Regions from separate parts of the Metabacillus sp. RB-C-LZQ-3-1 genome, predicted to be linked through region 3. Evidence: riboswitches for the same ligand, from Rfam matches in the RefSeq annotation. Region 3 holds a riboswitch; each other region holds the start of a gene.

What was found. A riboswitch is a leader RNA that binds a small molecule or an ion and turns the genes downstream of it on or off. The one in region 3 is predicted to bind cyclic di-GMP.
Region 1: another riboswitch for cyclic di-GMP. It lies ahead of AC4GZ8_RS19535 (hypothetical protein); the one in region 3 lies ahead of folE (GTP cyclohydrolase I FolE).
Region 2: another riboswitch for cyclic di-GMP. It lies ahead of AC4GZ8_RS25980 (EAL domain-containing protein); the one in region 3 lies ahead of folE (GTP cyclohydrolase I FolE).
Region 4: another riboswitch for cyclic di-GMP. It lies ahead of AC4GZ8_RS08700 (anti-repressor SinI family protein); the one in region 3 lies ahead of folE (GTP cyclohydrolase I FolE).

The regions. Positions count from the first base shown of each region.
Region 1 is NZ_JBZFLI010000014.1:101,497-106,449, forward strand. Features, by position in the region: gene AC4GZ8_RS19525 (PKD domain-containing protein) at 1-1,844, shown strand, start outside; gene AC4GZ8_RS19530 (helix-turn-helix domain-containing protein) at 2,177-2,392, shown strand; cyclic di-GMP riboswitch class II at 2,416-2,499, shown strand; gene AC4GZ8_RS19535 (hypothetical protein) at 2,742-3,053, shown strand; gene AC4GZ8_RS19540 (hypothetical protein) at 3,474-4,007, shown strand; gene AC4GZ8_RS19545 (hypothetical protein) at 4,004-4,408, shown strand; gene AC4GZ8_RS19550 (hypothetical protein) at 4,402-4,638, shown strand; gene AC4GZ8_RS19555 (hypothetical protein) at 4,658-4,945, shown strand; gene AC4GZ8_RS19560 (hypothetical protein) at 4,938-4,953, shown strand, end outside.
Region 2 is NZ_JBZFLI010000040.1:101-5,053, forward strand. Features, by position in the region: partial or broken gene AC4GZ8_RS25965 (hypothetical protein) at 1-456, shown strand, start outside; gene AC4GZ8_RS25970 (antitoxin VbhA family protein) at 467-634, shown strand; gene AC4GZ8_RS25975 (MerR family transcriptional regulator) at 950-1,489, opposite strand; cyclic di-GMP riboswitch class I at 1,803-1,888, shown strand; gene AC4GZ8_RS25980 (EAL domain-containing protein) at 1,982-2,710, shown strand; gene AC4GZ8_RS25985 (response regulator) at 2,786-3,154, shown strand; gene AC4GZ8_RS25990 (MarR family transcriptional regulator) at 3,403-3,981, opposite strand; gene AC4GZ8_RS25995 (hypothetical protein) at 4,169-4,474, opposite strand; gene AC4GZ8_RS26000 (hypothetical protein) at 4,464-4,892, opposite strand; gene AC4GZ8_RS26005 (hypothetical protein) at 4,889-4,953, opposite strand, start outside.
Region 3 is NZ_JBZFLI010000007.1:254,326-259,278, reverse strand. Features, by position in the region: gene AC4GZ8_RS13920 (6-carboxytetrahydropterin synthase) at 1-795, opposite strand, end outside; gene AC4GZ8_RS13915 (DNA methyltransferase) at 890-2,206, opposite strand; gene folE (GTP cyclohydrolase I FolE) at 2,279-2,848, opposite strand; cyclic di-GMP riboswitch class I at 2,926-3,011, opposite strand; gene AC4GZ8_RS13905 (DHA2 family efflux MFS transporter permease subunit) at 3,357-4,868, opposite strand; gene AC4GZ8_RS13900 (TetR/AcrR family transcriptional regulator) at 4,899-4,953, opposite strand, start outside.
Region 4 is NZ_JBZFLI010000004.1:236,838-241,790, reverse strand. Features, by position in the region: gene AC4GZ8_RS08710 (DEAD/DEAH box helicase) at 1-1,324, shown strand, start outside; gene AC4GZ8_RS08705 (YqhG family protein) at 1,340-2,140, shown strand; cyclic di-GMP riboswitch class I at 2,462-2,548, shown strand; gene AC4GZ8_RS08700 (anti-repressor SinI family protein) at 2,582-2,731, shown strand; gene AC4GZ8_RS08695 (helix-turn-helix domain-containing protein) at 2,835-3,170, shown strand; gene AC4GZ8_RS08690 (metallophosphoesterase) at 3,384-4,277, opposite strand; gene AC4GZ8_RS08685 (ABC transporter ATP-binding protein) at 4,331-4,953, opposite strand, start outside.

The sequences.
Region 1 (4,953 bases), on a different contig from region 3:
GGAACCAAATTAATCATTGGGATAAAGACCCTAATGTATTGATTAATGCAGCATCAAGAGAAGAAAATACGAACTATGGTAGGGTAGCTTGGCAAGTAATCCCGTATACTCACGGACACACATATAATGTTCAGTATTATTATCGAGACACTCAAAATAATACCATTGGCTACAACAATACAGGAATGAGATTACGAGTCGATGGAGTAGCACCAACACACGTTTCTCATATCATTAGTGGCTATCGCTATCAAAATGGGGATGATTATTGGGTAAGACCTAATGACCAGGTATATGTTACTTTTAGACAATATGACCCACATTCGGGGAATAAGTTTCAATATCTATCCTTATATGGCTCAGGAGTAGATGTAAGGTCGCAACATGTATATTCGTTTGCTAGTAACGACAATAATCAATTCGCAAAAAGTCCAAATGTTCAAATAAACTCAGCCTTACGAGAAGAAGATACAACATATGGACGAGTAAAATGGGGTATCGTTCCAAAAACGCATGGAGATGGATATAACGTTCAATATTACTACACAGATAATGTAGATAATACAAGGGGTTATATTGATACTGGAATGGATTTATGGACTGATGGAGCTGCTCCTGCTATTCAATTTAGAAATTATAGTGATACTAGTGATTTTTTTAGTAGAGGTTGGTCTACAGCAGCCATTGATGTTCGATTAAAGTATAGTGATCCACATTCAGGATATAAGCGTTCACGTTATGCTTGGTCAACATCAACAGTTACACCGACAACATGGTCTGCTTGGAGTACCAGTTCAAATTACGTTGTTTCGAATAGTAGTTACGGGCAATGGTATCTACATGTTCAAGCAGAAGATAATGTTGGTAATATTGTGACAACTTATAAAGGTACGTATAATTTTAATAATCCACCGAATGCTGATTTTACAGAAAGTCCTAATCCAACTGACCGTACTAAAAATGTATGCTTTACAAATAAGTCAACTGATCCTAATGGAAATGCGTTAACTTATGATTGGGATTACCGTAAAAAGGGTACTACGACGTGGATTAACATGAGTACAACTACAAATCCTTGTTTTAAATTTAGTGAAGTTACCACTTATGAAGTAAGACTGATCGCAACTGATTCAAATGGTGCTAGTGATTCATTAATTCGCGATGTTGTAGTGGTTAATTTACCACCTGTCGCGCAATTTAAATTTGATAAGTCAACTTACTATATTGGTGACACTATGCAGATAACCACTCTTGCTTATGATCCAGATGGAGATGCTATTACTCATTATTATGAAATTACGAAACCGAACAATGTTAAAGTTACGTTTAATACTCCTAATTTTTCTTATATCCCGGATATACCAGGGTATTACACCTTTAAGCAGACAGTAACTGATACATTCGGAGCAAGCGATACCGCAACATCTACGATTTATGTAAATGATTTAACTCTAAAAGGATATGTTAAGCACACACCTGAGTGGGTACAAAAGCACACTATAAAAGGGAATACACCTAATCAATTCTATTCGGGTGAGAAATTTATTTTAGAAGCTGATGTAACAGCATACCCTATCACTTACCTAAATGTTAAATTTGATGGTTATCAAGTAAACGGAAATCTTTATACTTCTACCGTTAGTTTACCTTACAATACACCTACATTTAGAAATGGAGAATTATTTGATTCAACATGGGTTGAGGGTGGAACGCAATTAGCTAATGGAACAGCAATATTCTCATTTGAAGTCAAATATAGTAATGGAATTGTGAAAAGGGATACCGTACAAGTAGAGATTATTGGAAGTGTATTTGATGTATTTAGGGTTCATAAGAAATTTTAGACTTTAGAATTATTTGATCACTCTTACTATGATAGAGTGGTCTTTTTTTATTTTTTCCAGTATAAAAATATAGATTCTACAAAAAATAATTGTTCCATTACCTCGAATAAAGTCGGAATAATATGGAATTTTTTTGTTTCTATCTTGGGTAATTATGTATTATACTTTTTATATAATACATAATTATTACAAATCACTAACAATAAAACCAGAGACTTATTACCATTTCGGAAAAGTTCATATGGAATAATAATACACAGTATTATGACTTATAATCTATAGAGTTTTTAGCGAAAACCTTTTAAACTGTATAATTAGAAGGGCTGAAATTAATGCGAATTGATGTGAAGAAGAAATTTGGTCAAAAAGTTAGACATTATAGGAGAAAAAAAGGTATCTCGCAGGAAGAACTTGGGCACTTAACTAATCTTCATCAAACATACGTGAGTGATGTAGAGAGAGGATTACGAAACATTTCGCTTGAAAATATCTATGAAATTGCGATTGCTTTAGAAGTTAAAATGTCTGACCTCTTGGATTTTGACTAATTTCCATCATCATCTTAATAATAAAAATAATTGGAAGTATTGAAAGAATGTTCTTATTTGGGCGCTTTGAACATTCATGAACAAGTAGCGCAACCGGCCATTATGTAAGTTATGGCTTTTTATTTTGTTTCTACAAAATATCAGAACATTACATCAATTTTATAAACCTGTTTGTTATTTATCATAAATCAACCCCCAATTTTATAAGAGGACTATCGAATTATATTTATATGAGCTTATAGATTCTTATATAAAAAATTCTTATTTTGTTTAAAAGTAGTGAATCTAAAAGTTTTCTCTTAAATTTCACATATAATAAATTCAAGAGAAGTGAAGGAAGGTTTTCAACATGCCATTAATCCGAAACAGGGAAGGTATAGATAATTTATTATTAAGTGCAAGAGAATTTGTTGTTAGAGAAAGTTTGATTTTAATTAATGAAGATACTGTTGCAGAACATATTTCTTTAACTAAAGAGCTTAAAACGGTATGGGAAGACGCTTTTAGTGAAACAGTAGATGTACTATACGCAACTTCTAAAGAATATCCTTTATCTAAAGTACCTAAAACTCAGAGAGATAGTCTTTTAAAAGTAAAATATATTGAAAACAGTTTCATATTAACTCGTGACGAAGTAAAAGAATATCTTTTAACTCATTAAGGGGGTAAGTAAGATTTTTATATCTTACTTACCCTTTTTGTTTTCTTCTCTTATTGAATGAACTAGGAAGATACGATATAATAAGGATATTCAAACTTTTTCTTTTTTCTTTTTTATGCGACCATATTTCCGTTAAGGTCAGCTGTTTACTACCAAACATTTAGAAGCCTCTGGGCTTAGGTTCGACACTTCATTGTGTCTTTATTAAACCTAATGTCCAGGGGCTTTTTTGTTTTGTCTTGGAAAAAGAGAGTGTTTGAAATAAAAAAACTTTTAGAGAGAGGAAGTATTTTATGAAAGGTGAGAGTTTACTGATTTGTAATGTATGCAGTGGTACTTGTGAAAAGACATTTATCCGAATAAAAGGAAAGTCTTTCTGTTCAGATGATTGTCTTTTGAAAGAGGAAGGAGATGAAGGGAATGTTTAAGCTAACATGCTTTGCTCCAGCTCATCCTTCTAAACTTGGACCCGCTTTAGCAGCAGTACATTTCAAAAATGTGAAAGGTAAGTTTGTATGGCAAATGGATGGCGCTCAATTTGTAATCGAGCCATTTAAGAATTACGGTGATCATCAAGCGTCATACGGTTACAGAGTTTATTTTGATGGTTCCATTGATGGTGCAATGTATTTATTTGAAATGTCAATGGGTTGTTTTTCACCTCAGATTAATGGGGTTGAATACACAATATATCATCAATCTAAAACTCAAGAATCGTGGATTAAGGACTTCCTAAAACGCCCTTCTTTCCGTACTTCAGATGTTCGGGGAGTGTTTCGTAAAGGTGATGTAGGAGTTGTATGTCTCCCTGATTCTACTGTAAACTTACAGATTCGCAAAAAAGGGACTAAACCATTCAAATTGATAGAGTTATTAAAAGAGATCGATTGTCTAAAGCATGACATTATGCCTGTGGACTACGATCTTTTTTCAGTTCAAGGGGTTGCAATATGAATGTATTCAATTTCTATACTAAACAAAGTCAATTTACGATTGGCCCGAATTACGTGGTCAAGAATGGTGGAGAAGTGGTTGCGGAAGGAACGATATTTATTTTTCAACTGCTTTTAGGATATCCAGCTTGGATTATCGTGAACGCGGAAAATGAATTTATTCCTCCACAAATTATTAGAACCGAAAGAGTGATTTCTGTTTTGCCTGAACATGAACATTTCGATGGGATTCAATGCCCTCCAAAGTTTCTATACCAGGTAGATTTTGTCTTAGATAAAAAAGCAAAAAGAATCACTGTTAACGCTGTAGATGAAGCTCATGTAATGGAGTTTGTCAAAACTTATTATCAAGAGTCGACAAACATACGAATTAACCAAACAAAGGAGAGAGTATCATGTTAAAAAATAAAATTGAGGATTTATTCAAACCACAATATATGAAAGAAAAGTTGTTCTATATGCTTAAGAAAAACGGTGAGTTCATTAAGCTTGATACGAATTTAGGCTATTTATATTCTCTACCAATCGGTGAATCTGAGGGAAAAGAAATTAGAGTAGAAGTAGCTTTACGATCAGGAAGAGAACTAACTATTCTTAATGCGTTTGTTAACGAACTTTCAGTTTCAGCTTAATTTAGGAGAGTGTAAAATAATGAAAATCAAATTATTACCTAAACAGGTATCCGTTGATGGGGATTGTACCAATATAGAGAATGTACTCTTAGAGGTCGTAGATTATGGTGATTCATACCATGTTCAGTTTCTAAAAAAAGATGAAGGTTCTCTATTAGGAAAATCTCGTTATTGTGATATTCAGAACATTGATGAAGCGTTTCGAAAAGTTGGTGAGCTTGCTAGACAAACTTGCCTTCCTTTCAACCAAATTCGGTTTCGTTCCATTTACCAATCTAATACATTGGAGGGAAGTTGCCATGAGTGAGTATGAAC
Region 2 (4,953 bases), on a different contig from region 3:
GGGGAAATTAATCGAGTCGATCATAACCGATCACGCTTGCAGCGTGCAGAAGGTTATTTAAAAAATTACGAAAAACACCAAGCCATTGTTGAAAAATACGAAAACAATCCATTCCTGAAAGGGAAAATGCTTGTTTCCAAATCAACCAAGCAAGAGTATGACAATGCAGTTACTGCCCGTGATAGCTATAAATCTTACATGGAGAAGGAAGGCATTTCTGGAAAAGTCGACTTTGAAAAACAGACCAATATTCTAGGTAAAATGGAAGCGAAAGTTCCTGAATTTAAAGGACAAATCGAATCCCAAGAAAAAGGATTAGGCTTGTTAGACGCAGTTATGAAGGGCATTGAACAAGCAAGTAGAGAAATGACTCGAGAACGAGATCGTCAGCAACAAAAAACAAAAGGTAAAAGCAAATCAAAACAACGGTACAAAGGCATGGAACTAGAAAGGTAAAGGTGATGACATGAGCGAAAAATGGGAGAAAGCTATGAAGTATGCAAAAGCCACCAACGCCATAGAAGGATTATATTTAACTCCTGAAGAAGAAAAACTGATTATAGACAACTTAGAGGGAAAAATCACTGATGAGGAATTTCATAAACGAGTATTAGACATGGTAAAATCAAAGTAGCTGGCAGGCTCAAGGGTGGTGTTTTGGGGGAAATCCCCCCTTCACCCTTTATAAACCTCCCTAAAATCTATCGATAATTAACTTGATAATAGTCAATCCATTCATACAATTTTTTATATAGCTTTGAATATTTTTCAAAAGAAATTCGATCAGTTTTAAATTTATAGCCCAATATTAAAAGTTGAAAGATTATATTTTCCTCAACTAGATTTGTTGAACAAAATTGATTTTCCATTTTATTTTAACTCCTTAAAAATACCAAATAAGAAATATTATATTTGATATTTTTGTAATTAAAAAGGACTTTTATACTATTTATCTATCAATTTTATTTCGAAGGAATCTTTTCCACCATGATTGTTTTGGTTCTTCTGCTACTGCAATCTCTAAACGCTTTTCTTCCAGTGAACGATTCAACTCGTGGATAAGTATTCGATCTCTCTTTTCAACCACATCCTTCATTTTTGCTTCAAATGCTCGAAACATCATTTCTCGTTCTTCCTCTACTGCTTCTTTCACGATTTCCCTTAGTTCACTCTTTGATACACGCATTGTATCTTCATTCACAGGTATCGTTAACGTACCGTTATTTTCTTGTGGAAACATTGATACAACAGCTTTTATAGCGTCATTCTTGCTCATATTATTTGCTAGAAATTCTTTTAGTTTTCTTAACGGCATAATGTCTTTTTCAAAATAAGCACGACGATTATGTTCATCTCTATAAAAGCGATAACCAGCGTTTTCTAAATCAATAGACCATCTTCTTAAATTAGATGTAGTAACTTCAAGTAGATCAGCAATATCCTTCGCCCAATAGGCTCTATGTGTTTCCTCATGATTAGTGTTATCCATGGCGTTTATCACCTCTCTATTTAAAATTCTAGGAATAAATCATAAATACCTTCTTGTCAATTAGTAAATCACATAGCAACAAGAAGCAAACAAGAGTAAATGAAAGAACTTACTTTTAAATTATAGGGTTATTTTTGTGTTATTTCCCAAACTGAAAATCGTATAATTTGCCCAAATATGACTAAATATAGAAATTGAATCGCAAATCAACTTCCCAAAAGAGCTATTATGTAAACTAAAAACATAGACAAAAGTCATGTATTTAATTGTCAAATTTTGTTGTAATTTGTTAGAATAGCACTAGTTTAATAATTCCCGATAAAGGCAAACTTATCGAAAGGTAAGGACGCAAAGCCAAGGACCTAAAGCATTTTTTGCTATGGTAGCCTAGCCACCGAAGAAAACTAGATCAAAAAGGTGAACCTAGGCTCTTCAGGTTCACCTTTTTGTTTATTTTATATGTAAAAAAATGGAATAAGGAAGGTGTGAGTTTTGTCTATTGAAGATTTTATAAAGGAAGAAAAATTCTTCCACCATTTTCAGCCTATTTTTTGTCTGAAAACTGGGAATATATTGGGTTTTGAAGTACTTCTCAGATCCAATATGTATTCTAATCCTGAATATATTTTCCAAGAAGCAATAAAAGGAAATAAGCTCTATGAATTAGATTCTGGGTCTATTCATAAAGCTATTTCTACCTACAATTCAGCAGGATTATCTAAAAAAGACGGGAAATTATTTTTGAATATACTTCCATCGACTATCGTAAATCCTGATTTCCCATATTTTCTCAATAAAATTATGGCTGAAAATTATTTAAATAGTCAAGAAATTATTCTAGAGATTTCTGAATCTGAAAATATTCAGGATTTTGATACATTTAAAACTAGAATATTGGAAATAAAAAAACATGGATTTTTAATTGCTATTGATGATATTGGACATGGATATTGTAATTTGAAAACTATTATAGAGCTAAATCCAGACTATTTAAAGTTAGATCGATATTTTTCAAAAGAACTAAAATCTTCTAAACAAAAACAATCCCTTATTTCATTTTTTCTAAATTATTGTCAAGAATATAAAAGTCAATTAATTTTAGAAGGTTTAGAAGATGAATTGGATATGGAAATGGCAAAATCCTTAGGTATTCCTATTGCCCAAGGTTATTTATTAGGAAAACCAGCTTTATTAACAGAATTCTACAATTATCATCTATAAACTATAAATTAATTTTTTTAAAGTTTTAGTATTACAATATAAAGCCGAGTTTTTCCCTAAAGGGGAGAAATAATTATGAAAAAAGTATTAATAGCAGATGATTCTTCATTTATGAGAACAACGATTAAAAAAATTATTGAACAAGAGGATTATCATGTAATTGCAGAAGCTAAAGATGGAAAAGAAGCAATCGATTATTTTGAACATTACCAACCAGATATAGTATTACTTGATTTAACAATGCCTAATATAGATGGAATTGTGGCTCTTAGAGAAATAATAAAAATTAACCCTAAAGCCAAAGTGATAGTATTTTCAGCCTTAGCTACAAAATATACGATGATAGAAGCAATACGATCTGGAGCAAAAGATTTTATTATAAAGCCACATTTCGAACAATTAATACCCACAATAAAAAGACTTTCAGAATCTCTTACAGACTAAATTAGGTTGCCTTTAGGGCAACCTTTTTGCCTTTAGGGCAGATAACGAAAAATATATAAAATAAAGGTTGTAAAACTTAGGACGAATTGCTATTTAATATAGAGTAAGAAGGGAAGAAGTTAAAAAAGTAGGTTTAACCCTTGATATTACTAGTTTTTTTGATAGTTTCGTAGTAATGAAAAATCATTACTTTTGTAATGAAAAATCATTACTACGAAACAAATAAAAAAGAGCCTTAATTTTAGGCTCTAAAATAATTTTTCAGGTAACTTTTTAAGTTCAGCAGGAGTTTTTCTAAACATAGCTTTTAGAGTTCCATTTACGTTGTCTCTATCTCCTGAAAACATGATATGAGGGTTTACAAATAAAGCATAAGCTCTAACATTATTATCTTCTAAACCACTTTCAGAACGTGCTAGAATCCCTTTATCGATTAACCCCTTTATAACTGGATTTACATTCTGCTTTTTCTTTCCTAAAACTGTTGCAAGATCAGTTTGAGTTAAAGGTGTTGAATTAGTTTTCTTGCAATCTTCTACAATGCAATTAGATTCAATTTCAACATGAGGAGCAATATCTATTAAAAAAGTTTTTTCGGCAGTAGTTAAATATTTAATTTTACGCAAGTATAAAAGATTGGCTTGGTTCAACTGGACAAACCTCGCTTTATTTTTTACTTTTCTTTCAGGAATCAATATCATTCCTCTAGAATTTGCTTTAGTTTGCAATTCAGTAGCAGTTTTAAGTTCTTCTTCTGTTAAAATCTTTTCATTTTGAATTTCTCTTAATCTAGCTCTCTTTTCAGCTTCATTAAAATTTTTTCTCATCTAATTCCTCTCCCTATGTAGCAGGAATTAGTCCCAATATGTTAGAATATAAATATCCTATAAGTAATAAAGGGACACTAATTCCTGTCCTCTATGATTTGAGAAACCGCCTATCCGACCAAAGACAGGGCGGTTTTTCTTTTTTCTATATTTCGACAATAACAGTAAAATTTCCTTTTTCATAGACTTATTGACGAGTCAACCTTTCAATTTCGCTTTCAGTTCTAAAAACTCTTTTATTCAAAGCTTGTAGATCATTATCTCGTTCATCTAGCTTTTTACTAATTTGAATCAAGATTGCAGTAATATCTTTAGGTTGTTCTGCTTCTAAACGAAGGGTTGTTTCTTCTATACGTACTAGTTGTTCCTTAATCTCTTTAAATTGCTTTTTATTTTCTTCCGACTGCTCCTGACTTTCATTCTTAAACTTATCAAAATCGCCTCTGAATTCACTTAAAGCAGTCAAAATCATATCTAGTTTTTTATCGGTCATTGTCCTTCTCCCTTTCTATTTTCACTCTCAAACTCTCTAAAAGCTTATCATCTACTCTTTTAGGCTTGTACCCCATTCTATCTATCAAAATACCCTCTATGACCTTCATACGAGCCGTATAACGCCTATATTCGCTTTCAGCATAGTCTAAGGTGTCTGAATCAACCTCAATTAATTTAGAGCCTTTCTGAATGCCTCTCATGAGATTATAGCACTTCGACCTTTCTTCTCTTACCAGTCGAAGCAAAATCAATAAATCGTATGTGTGAAAAAGCGATAGCTGACTGAATGGCAATTCTACTTGATCTAAATAAATAAAATCTTTTAATTTTGGACGCTGCTTTTTCAAAGGAGCATCACAAAACCCACAGTTTTCAGCAAATTTTTCATTTGGTGAACCGCAATATTTACAGTTCATTCTTGAAATCCCTTGCTATTTAAGAAATTCAAAACCAATGACCATAACTCGTCTGACACTT
Region 3 (4,953 bases):
TTCAAAATAGTTCTTCTCTGTTTCATATAAGCCGATTTTATATAGATTTGTAAGTTTAGGAGATAATAAGTTCCAAGCCACTACAGCGACATTTTCGGAGGTTGGATTTAACTCTTTAAATTCTTCTGTATCGAGATTCAAGTTCTTATGATCAAATCGTTTCATGATTTCTTCTTCCACAACTTCATCCAGATCTGCTAAATTTGTAATCATTCCTGTAACCGGATCAGGCTTTCCACTAACCGTTACCTCTAAATAATAATTGTGACCATGTCCATATGGGTTATTACACTTGCCGAAGAGTGCAAGGTTTTCTTCTTTACTTAATTGATCACTGTTTAAGCGATGTGCCGTACAAAAATGATATTTCCTTGTAAGTCTAACCATTGAATTGTCCTCCTTTTCGGAATATAAAAAGTCATTTTCTCTTAAGCGAATTTTATGAATATCGCAATGATCAATTTTTCCATCTAATGAATCCCAAATATATGAAATAATGTTTTCTGTTGTAGGGATATTTTCTTTAAAATATGGAATCTCTTTATTTAAGAACTTGCCATCTAATTCATTTTGCACAAAAGATTTTACAACTTTATCAATATCTGTGATATTTACAACAATTCCCGATTCACTGTTTAAATGACCTTTTACCATGACTTCAAGTGTATAATCGTGCCCATGACCGTGTTTGTTACTACACGGCCCAAACACCTTAATATTTTCCTCTTCACTCCAATCTTCAATGCGGTAGGAATGTGCTGCTGAAAAATACATTTTTCTTGAAAGGTAAAGCATGAAGGTGTCCTCCTATCAATTTTTTCCTATAGGGAAAATATTGCTTCATTATTAAGTTAAGATAAAATCTAAATGATGTAGGAACCTTTATCTTTTAGGATCTCTTCTTCATCATGTAACTATATCCGAATACATCTGTTATTCTTATCACTTCTTCATCAATTTTCTCAATGGTTTGAATCCAATCATTATTAATTTGTTTTTCAATTTCTTTAGCTTTTCTTAATAAAGACTCTTTTTCTATTAAATAAGTATTAGATTCTTGATTTATTTGAATCATACTAAAATGATTACGTTCAACATGTACAACATGATAGAAAATCCATGCTAATGAATCTTCAATTCTTAACAAATATCCTTCTTTTGTTTCTATTGGGATAGGCCTCGTAATCGTATTTTGAATGACTTCTTGAAGATTGTCATCCGCTATAGAAGGCATCAGAAGTTTAAATGTGAATTGCTCATTATTATTGAAGTCAACATCTGATAAATAACTAAAAGCCTCAATTTCCAGCTCTTTTTCTCCAACAAATTCCTTTAGTTTTGTTAGTTCGTATAAAGAAAAGGGTATATCAGATTTTTTGATATAAGATGATCCGCTTAAATATTCAGGATTAAAGTCTTCAATAAACGAATGAAGATTGATATTTATATCCATCTTTGAGAAGCGTTTCTGTGTTGTTCTTATCGAAAAGGCATGATTATCACACGCAAACCAACGTCGTTTTAATTCCTCTGCTACATAGGGCATCGTCCCGCTTCCACAATAAAAGTCACCTATTAAATCCCCTTTTTTTGTAGTAGCTTCAAGGATCCTTTTTAACAATGCTTCGGGCTTTTGAGATGGAAAATACGTATTCTCTTCTCCTAAATCATAACCGCCTAGATCATCCCAAACCGATGGATATACAACATCATCTTTTTTAAGATAATTCCTAGTTTTACTATAAAAGAACAGTGTTTCATGTTGATATCCGAACTGATTTATACCAGTATTCCATGGCGTTTGGGCATGTTTCCAGATAACCTCCATTAAGAAGTTCTCTTTGCCAAAAACTTCATCTAAAACTACTTTGACGTAATGAGCCATAAATAGATTAATTTGTAATACAACTGTTCCTGTATCACTCAGTAATTCTCTCGCAAGTTCTATTCTTTTTTTATAGTCTTTTAAATACAATTCGGGTTGAAAATAATCTCGAACAGTCCTTAATTCATCCCAGGGATGAACAAATTCAATCCCCTTATCATTTTGCATAGAAAATATTAATCCAGAATTAAATGGTCCATCTAAGTAAATCATGTCAAACTTTCCGGAATAACCATCTGCAATTAACTGCTGCATAATTCTTTGATTATCACCAAAAACAATAGAACGATGTAAATTATTTATTTCTGGGTAAATGAACAACGTGATCTCTCCTTAGCATTTACCGATATGAGCGGCAATCCTTTTTATCATTATTTTTATCTTCTGGACCTATCAATCTCTCTGCAAAGCTCTCTCAAATTCATCTACAAGTGCAACATTTTCTTTAAAAACACCTTTTTTAATCGTTGTTACTGTTGAGCTTCCTGGTTTTTTCACCCCTCTAGCACACATACATAGATGCTGGCCTTCGATGCTTACGATCACTCCATCAGGTTGCAGAACATTCATGACAGCATTTGCAATTTGTTGTGTCATACGCTCTTGAACTTGCGGTCTTTTGGAGACTAATTCTACCAGGCGGGCAAACTTACTTAACCCTACGACTCTGCCATTTGGAATATAGCCGATATGCGCCTTACCAAAAAACGGAATTAGGTGATGTTCACAAAATGTATAATAGTTGATATCTTTCACAACAACGATGCCTTCATACTCTTCTTCAAAAGTTGTTGTTAAAGCTGTTTCAGGATCAACACCTACTCCCGCAAATACTTCACGATACATTTTTGCCACACGTTTTGGTGTATCTACTAATCCTTCTCTATCAGGATCTTCTCCCAATAACTCTAAAATTCCACGTATATGTTCCTCTAATAAAGCCTTTTTCATTTCAACAGTCATAATCTTTCCTCCTCATAAAAGTATAAAAAAATGCCTACCAAAATAAGATTGGTAGGCATAGCTTTTTTCCAATCCTTTTCGGTAACCCGGCGACCGTAGAGAAGTTCTCCTTAGGCCCGTAGCTTTGCGTCCCCAACTTTCGAAGGGTTTGCCATTATCGAAGGTATGTCATTTTTATTTATATCGTCAAATAGTCCTGAATTGTTTAGTGGTACTTTTACCCTTTTAGTATATAACTACTATATTTTCAAGTAAATATATTTTTATTTTTTATAATTATATGATAATTCAAGCGTGTTTCAGTCGAATATTGTCGACAATCTGCAACTTAACTTCTACAGTTGTTCCATACCCTTTTCAATCACTTTTATGACGGTGTTTACTTTCATATTAACTTTTTTCACCATAAACATTCACATTTATTTTTATAGAAACCACTTGATTATGTTGAATAACTATTCTTAAACGAAAGAGCCGATCCCCTTATCGGAATCGGCTCTCCATATTATTATATCGTTTTAGGCTTCATCTGTGGCTTAGCCTCGTTATTTAATTTCTGAACAGCTTCTTTGCTTGTATCTACACGTTTTACAAAGATAGAAAGAACTAATGCCACAATATTTATTCCTAAAGCAACGTAGAATGAATATTGAATTCCCGCTAATAATGATTTCTGCATGAGTAATGCCTGACTAGAAGCAGTTAAAGTTGTTGGATCTACACCAGACATTAAGTTTTCTGCTTCTGATGTTGTTACGGAGTTCATGATCGTTACAAGAATAGCCGTACCAATGGAACCGGACACTTGTTGTACTGTATTATTAACAGCTGTACCATGTGGGTTTAATACGTTTGGTAATTGATTTAACCCATTTGTCATAATTGGCATCATCACCATTGACATCCCAAACATACGAAGGGAGTATATGAAAATGATATGACCATAACTAGTGTCAAGCTGTACATTTGCTAACATGTACGTGGAAACAGCTGTTACCGATAAGCCTAAAACTGCAAGAACACGCGGTCCAAATTTATCGAATAACTTACCTGTAATTGGTGACATCAATCCCATAATGATCGCACCAGGTAACATCATTAATCCTGAATCAAGCGGTGAAATACCTCTAACATTTTGCACATAAGCAGGTGTTAAAATCATACCGGAAAACATGGCTACTGCATTCACAATCATAATAACTGAGCCAAGTGCAAACATTGGATATTTATAAACGCGTAAATCTAATAATGGTTTTTCCATTTTCAATTGACGAACAACGAAAATAACTAAAGCAATCACACCAGCGATCAGAGTTGTTAAAACGATTGGATCTGTCCAGCCATCTGAGCTTGCTGAACTGAAACCATATAATAGACCTCCAAAACCAATTGAAGATAAAACAACTGAGAAGTAATCAAGCTTCGCTTCTTTGTTTTGCTCCATTACATTTTGGAATTTAAAGAACGCTAATAATAGTGTTATAACAGCTAATGGTAAAATCATTTCAAATAGTAAACGCCAGTCATAGTGTTCAACAATATAACCTGATAAAGTTGGTCCGATTGCCGGAGCTGTAATCATAACTAATCCAAAAACACCCATTGCTGCACCACGTTTTTCACGTGGAAAGCTGACAAGCATAACATTCATTAATAAAGGTCCCATTACAGAAGAACCTGCTGCTTGAATCATACGACCTGTAAGTAATAAACTAAAGTTAGGTGAAAATGCTGCTAATGCTGTACCTAACGTAAAGATAATCATCGATGTGATAAACAAGCTACGGTTAGAAAATCTTGTGAGTAAAAAGGCCGAAGCCGGAATTAATACACCACTGACAAGCATATAACCAGTAGCAAGCCATTGGATTGTTGAATAATCCTTAATTCCCAAGTCCACCATCATAGAAGGTAATGCCACATTTAACAGTGAGTTATTTAAAAATGAGACAAATGCTCCAATAAATAAAATGGCGATCATTAAATAAGGCGGTTTCTTTTGTTGTAATGTTTCTTCCATCATATAACCTTCTTTCCTATCGTAATACTTTTAGTATTCTTTCTTATAAAGTCCTCTTTTAAGTAAATCAATTTGTGCCATATAA
Region 4 (4,953 bases), on a different contig from region 3:
GGCTCGTGAATTAAATGAAAAGTTCTTTATACCTGCTGTAGAACAAAAGAAAAGTTATGTATGGGAAGCATGTGATGTGGTTGTGTCTTCTATTGATACAGCAAAAAGAAGTCCACATCGGGAAATTGTCTATAACCAAAACTATGATTTAGTCATTATTGATGAAGCTCATAAGCTTAAAAATAATAAAACAAAAAACTATGAATTTGTTCAAAATTTAAAGAAGAAGTATTGTTTACTTTTAACAGCAACACCTGTTCAAAACAGAGTAGAGGAAATTTTCAACTTAGTATCCTTATTAAAACCTGGCCATCTCGGGAATGAAGCCTATTTTTCAGATGTGTTTTCTGCAAAGGAACGTTCTATTGAAGATCATGAACAACTAAGAGAGCTTATTAACAAAGTGATGATTCGTAATCGGCGCGGTGACACAGGAATCGAATGGCCAAAGCGAAATGTCGAAACAATACCAATTGAATTTTCAGAAACTGAACAACATCTTTATGACACCATTACAGCTCTTAAATCATCATCACAATATGCAGCAAACACGTTCTCAATCATGACTTTACAGCGAGAAGCCTGCAGTAGTCGTGAAGCTGTCTATATGACGCTTAAGAAAATGCTTGACCTCCCTGAGGAAGAGGAAGCTGCCCTCCCTAATCATGTTATAAAAGACATTATGATGGCGATTGACGGTGTTACACAAAACTCAAAAGCCTTAAAAGTTGTTGAATTAATAAAAGAACTTGATGATAAAGTCATTATTTTTACCGAATATCGTGCAACTCAATTTTATTTACAATGGTTTCTTCAACAGCATGGTATTACATCAGTTCCCTTTCGCGGAGGCTTTAAAAGAGGAAAAAAAGATTGGATGAAGGAGCTTTTTAAAAATCGTGTTCAAGTTTTAATTGCAACTGAAGCTGGCGGCGAAGGAATCAACCTTCAATTTTGTCATAACATTATCAATTATGATTTACCATGGAACCCAATGCGTTTAGAACAACGAATTGGCCGTATCCATCGTCTTGGACAAGAAAATGACGTTAATATATTCAATATGGCAACCAAAAACACGGTTGAAGAACATATTTTAACTCTCTTATATGACAAAATTAATTTATTTGAAAAAGTCATTGGTAACCTGGATGAAATCCTTACAAGATTAGAAATCAAAAATTTAGAGGAACACCTGCAGGATATCATGTATCACTCAAAAAGCGACCGTGAAATGAAAATTAAAATGGAAAATTTAACATCGATTCTCGACTTTGCTCAGTACTCACAAGAGCAAAGAAAAGCAGCAAGCGGAGATAAGTAGAAGGGTGGCGACAATATGCAACAAGAGCAAATCCATCATTTTTTAGAAAGCTTCTTTTCGTCGAATTCCTGTAACATACTTGAAAATCAGGAAGGATACATGACTGTTCAGCTGACAATTGAAATGGATAAGCTTTTAATGAACCGACCATTTTACTGGCACTACCTTGAAAAAACTAATGGGGTTCCAAATCCTATGAAGCTTACCCTTATTACTGATCAAAATCGTGCGCCAAAAGACCTGAAAGGTGAGGTCATGCATTTCGGTGCGCCCCGTCTTCACCAAATTTTTCAATCGACTAAAACTCTAGGAAGCTATATCAGACTTTTTGAGCAAGTCAAAACACAAGGAGGAAATGTTCCCCTCCACCCCTGGATTGGCGTTAACATTATAGTTTCCTATCAATGTGATATGAAAAAGGATCAACTTTATTCAATTGGTTTACATTTAGTTAGTGGCGTTCTAATCGAAAACTTTCAAGAAAAACTGGAAAAATTAGAATTAACACCTAAAATCCCTGACCTCTGCTTTACGATGACACCGCTCATTAAACCACAAAGCGGATTAAAGCGAATCGAGCAATTCATCTTGGAAGACATAAGGAAGCAAGATCATACATGGGCTGACAAAGCTAGAGAAAGATGGAACGAGGACTTAAAGCTATTAAATCATTTTTACGAGGACTTAGAAGAAAAACCTGAATGCTATGAAGTTGAAAAAGAAGCATTAAAAGATCTTTATGAGCCTCAAATCAATATTACAATTCAGAATGGCGGGATTTTTTATATAACTCCACAGGGGATTTTAAACTCCTAAGTAATGATATCTATTACTTAGGAGTTTTACAAATCGATAAAATTAAATTTTGTTCGACAAAATTTAATTTTATTATTCAGTCATTTATATTACTTTAATGTAAAATTATCGGAATGAGAAAACCCAGAAACCTTAATTTACAACTACTTTTGTAAATCTATTGTAAAAATTACAGATAAATGAAAAATTTTAACCTCATCGACAAAGTTCAGCATACATCCTAATAAATCTTTTTTATAATAGAAATTGTAAATAGTCAATTAGTTATACATAAATAAGGGACAATAGGAATATAATAACCAACAATCAGTGACAAAATAATCAGTACAAAGGCAAACCTATTGAAAAATAGGGACGCAAAGTCACGGGTCTTCAGTTTACACAAACTAAGACGGCTGGACTGCCTGAAATACAGATTAGTATTTTAGGAGGCTAAGAATAATGGAGATAAAAGAAAAAATTACACAAGACGGACAGCTTGATCAAGAATGGGTCGAGTTGATACTAGAAGCACTTGAACTAGGAATCAGTGTAGAAGAGATTAAAGATTTCTTAACTCAAAAGTCAAATGCCGTTTTAAAAACATCATAAAAATGTATTAAATCTGTGTAAATTTTTTTCTTTTTGTGTTCTTCATATCAAACAAACCCTTCTTTATATGTTATAATGGCTTCATTAAGGAAGGTGACTTGACGTGATTGGTCCAAGAATAAAAAAATATCGCACTCAAAAAAATCTATCACTATCTGAACTAGCAGAACGAGCAGGAGTAGCAAAATCCTACTTAAGTTCGATTGAGCGTAATCTCCAGTCAAATCCTTCTGTTCAATTTTTAGAAAAGGTCTCATCTGTTCTTGGTGTATCAGTAAATACTCTTCTAAATGAACAAAACGAAACCGATCAAGAGGAGCTCGATTTAGAATGGACAAAGCTTGTTCAGGATGCAATGAAGTCCGGTGTGTCTAAAGAACAGTTTAGAGAATTTTTGGAATTTAACAAGTGGAAACTACAGAATGACAATGATAAATGAGGGCATGGTTGGCGGCTTGATGGGCTGCTGATTGTGCTTTTTTGTTTTTTACAAATTTAACAATTTTGTAAAAAAATATGCTAGACATACTGTAAATCCCTACTATGAATTTTATTTCTTAATAAAAATAACGAGATATGAAAATGTCCTAACTGTGTCATAATCCACCATCTTTTTTACACGCCCCAATTCAATTAATTAATCGTTTATTCATTATTTCTTTGTTAGAATTAACAGATTTATCTCGGGAGGATTCAGGAAACGAAACTTTAAGAACGGTATTGCATTACTACTACCTAAGCCTGCACTAACATATTGTTTTATACCATTATATTCCCACAACCCTTTAACTCGATCTTGCGGTGGAAATAGTCCATTATTAGAATAGAATGGTTCAGGTATAAATAAGGCACCGACAAATGGAAATCTTATTTGCCCACCATGATAATGTCCAGCTATGATTAAATCATACTCCCTAAAATAAAAGTGTGAGTCTGCATTTATCTGTTCAATTCTTTTATCTACTATTGGATAATGATTTAATATTACTAGTAGGTCATTCTTTTCTAGATTATCAAGCTTACTCGTAGGTTCAAGCTTAGATAAATCAAAGTTCACAAAATTAATTGAAGCATTCTTTTTATCAACTGTATAGACTGAATCTAGCAATTGTACCCCTCTGCCCTCCATCCCCAAAATAAATGGATTTTTTGAAATAGATCGATCCGAATTAACAACATATGGATTTGGGTCGGTATTCCCTGGAACAAATAGCATATGTTCCTTATTGTTAATACCCTCTAACAAGTCATAAGCTGGAGAATAATTTTTACTATCTACAATAACTAATAAATCACCAGTTAGTGCGATAACATCGTAATTAATTGAATTTATTTTTTTGATGAGTCTTTCTTGTTTATACCCAAATGTCTTTTCATGTAAATCCGATATTTGAAGGATTTTAAATCCCTCAAATTCTTGTGGTAAATCTTCAATTTCGATCTCTTGTTCGATGACCTTTATTCTATTGTTATCCCATATCGTAAAGATAACAATCAAGACACATAGACCCAGTAACGAAAATTGAAGTAATCTCCCCTTTCCCATAAACACCTCTCCAGTTTGTACATCTATCTGTAGTTCTTCTAAAATTCAGATTCTTACAAACTCGCTTCCATTTGACTTTCCAGAAGATGACCAAGCATACCATGCTTCTCTTTAGCTAAACTGCCAAACTCACCATATTGAATAACTGAACCTTTATCTAGAACGACTACTTGATCCGCATTTCGTATCGTTGACAATCGATGTGCGATTACGACTATTGTCATTCTTCCTTTTAACTTCTCTAGTGCTTGTTGGATTTTAGCTTCATTTTCTGTGTCAAGAGCACTTGTTGCTTCATCTAATACCAACATCGATGGTTTACGTAAAATTGCCCTTGCTAAAACTAGCCTTTGCCTCTCACCGCCAGAGAGTCGGATACCTCTATCACCAATAACAGTATCTAACCCATCAGGCAGCTCACGTACAAACTCAGCAGCTGATGAAAACTCCAATGCATCCCATATCTGTTCTTCTGTTGCATCTGGTACAACTAGTTTCAAATTATCTTTTATACTTGTATTAAATAAAAAAGGTTCTTGTGGAACATAACTAATTGACTTACGAAAAGATGGAATATTTTCCTGTGATAAAGGGATACCATCTAATAAGACCTTGCCTCTTTCTGGTTGATTTAAACCCATCAACATATCAATAAGCGTACTCTTTCCCGCACCTG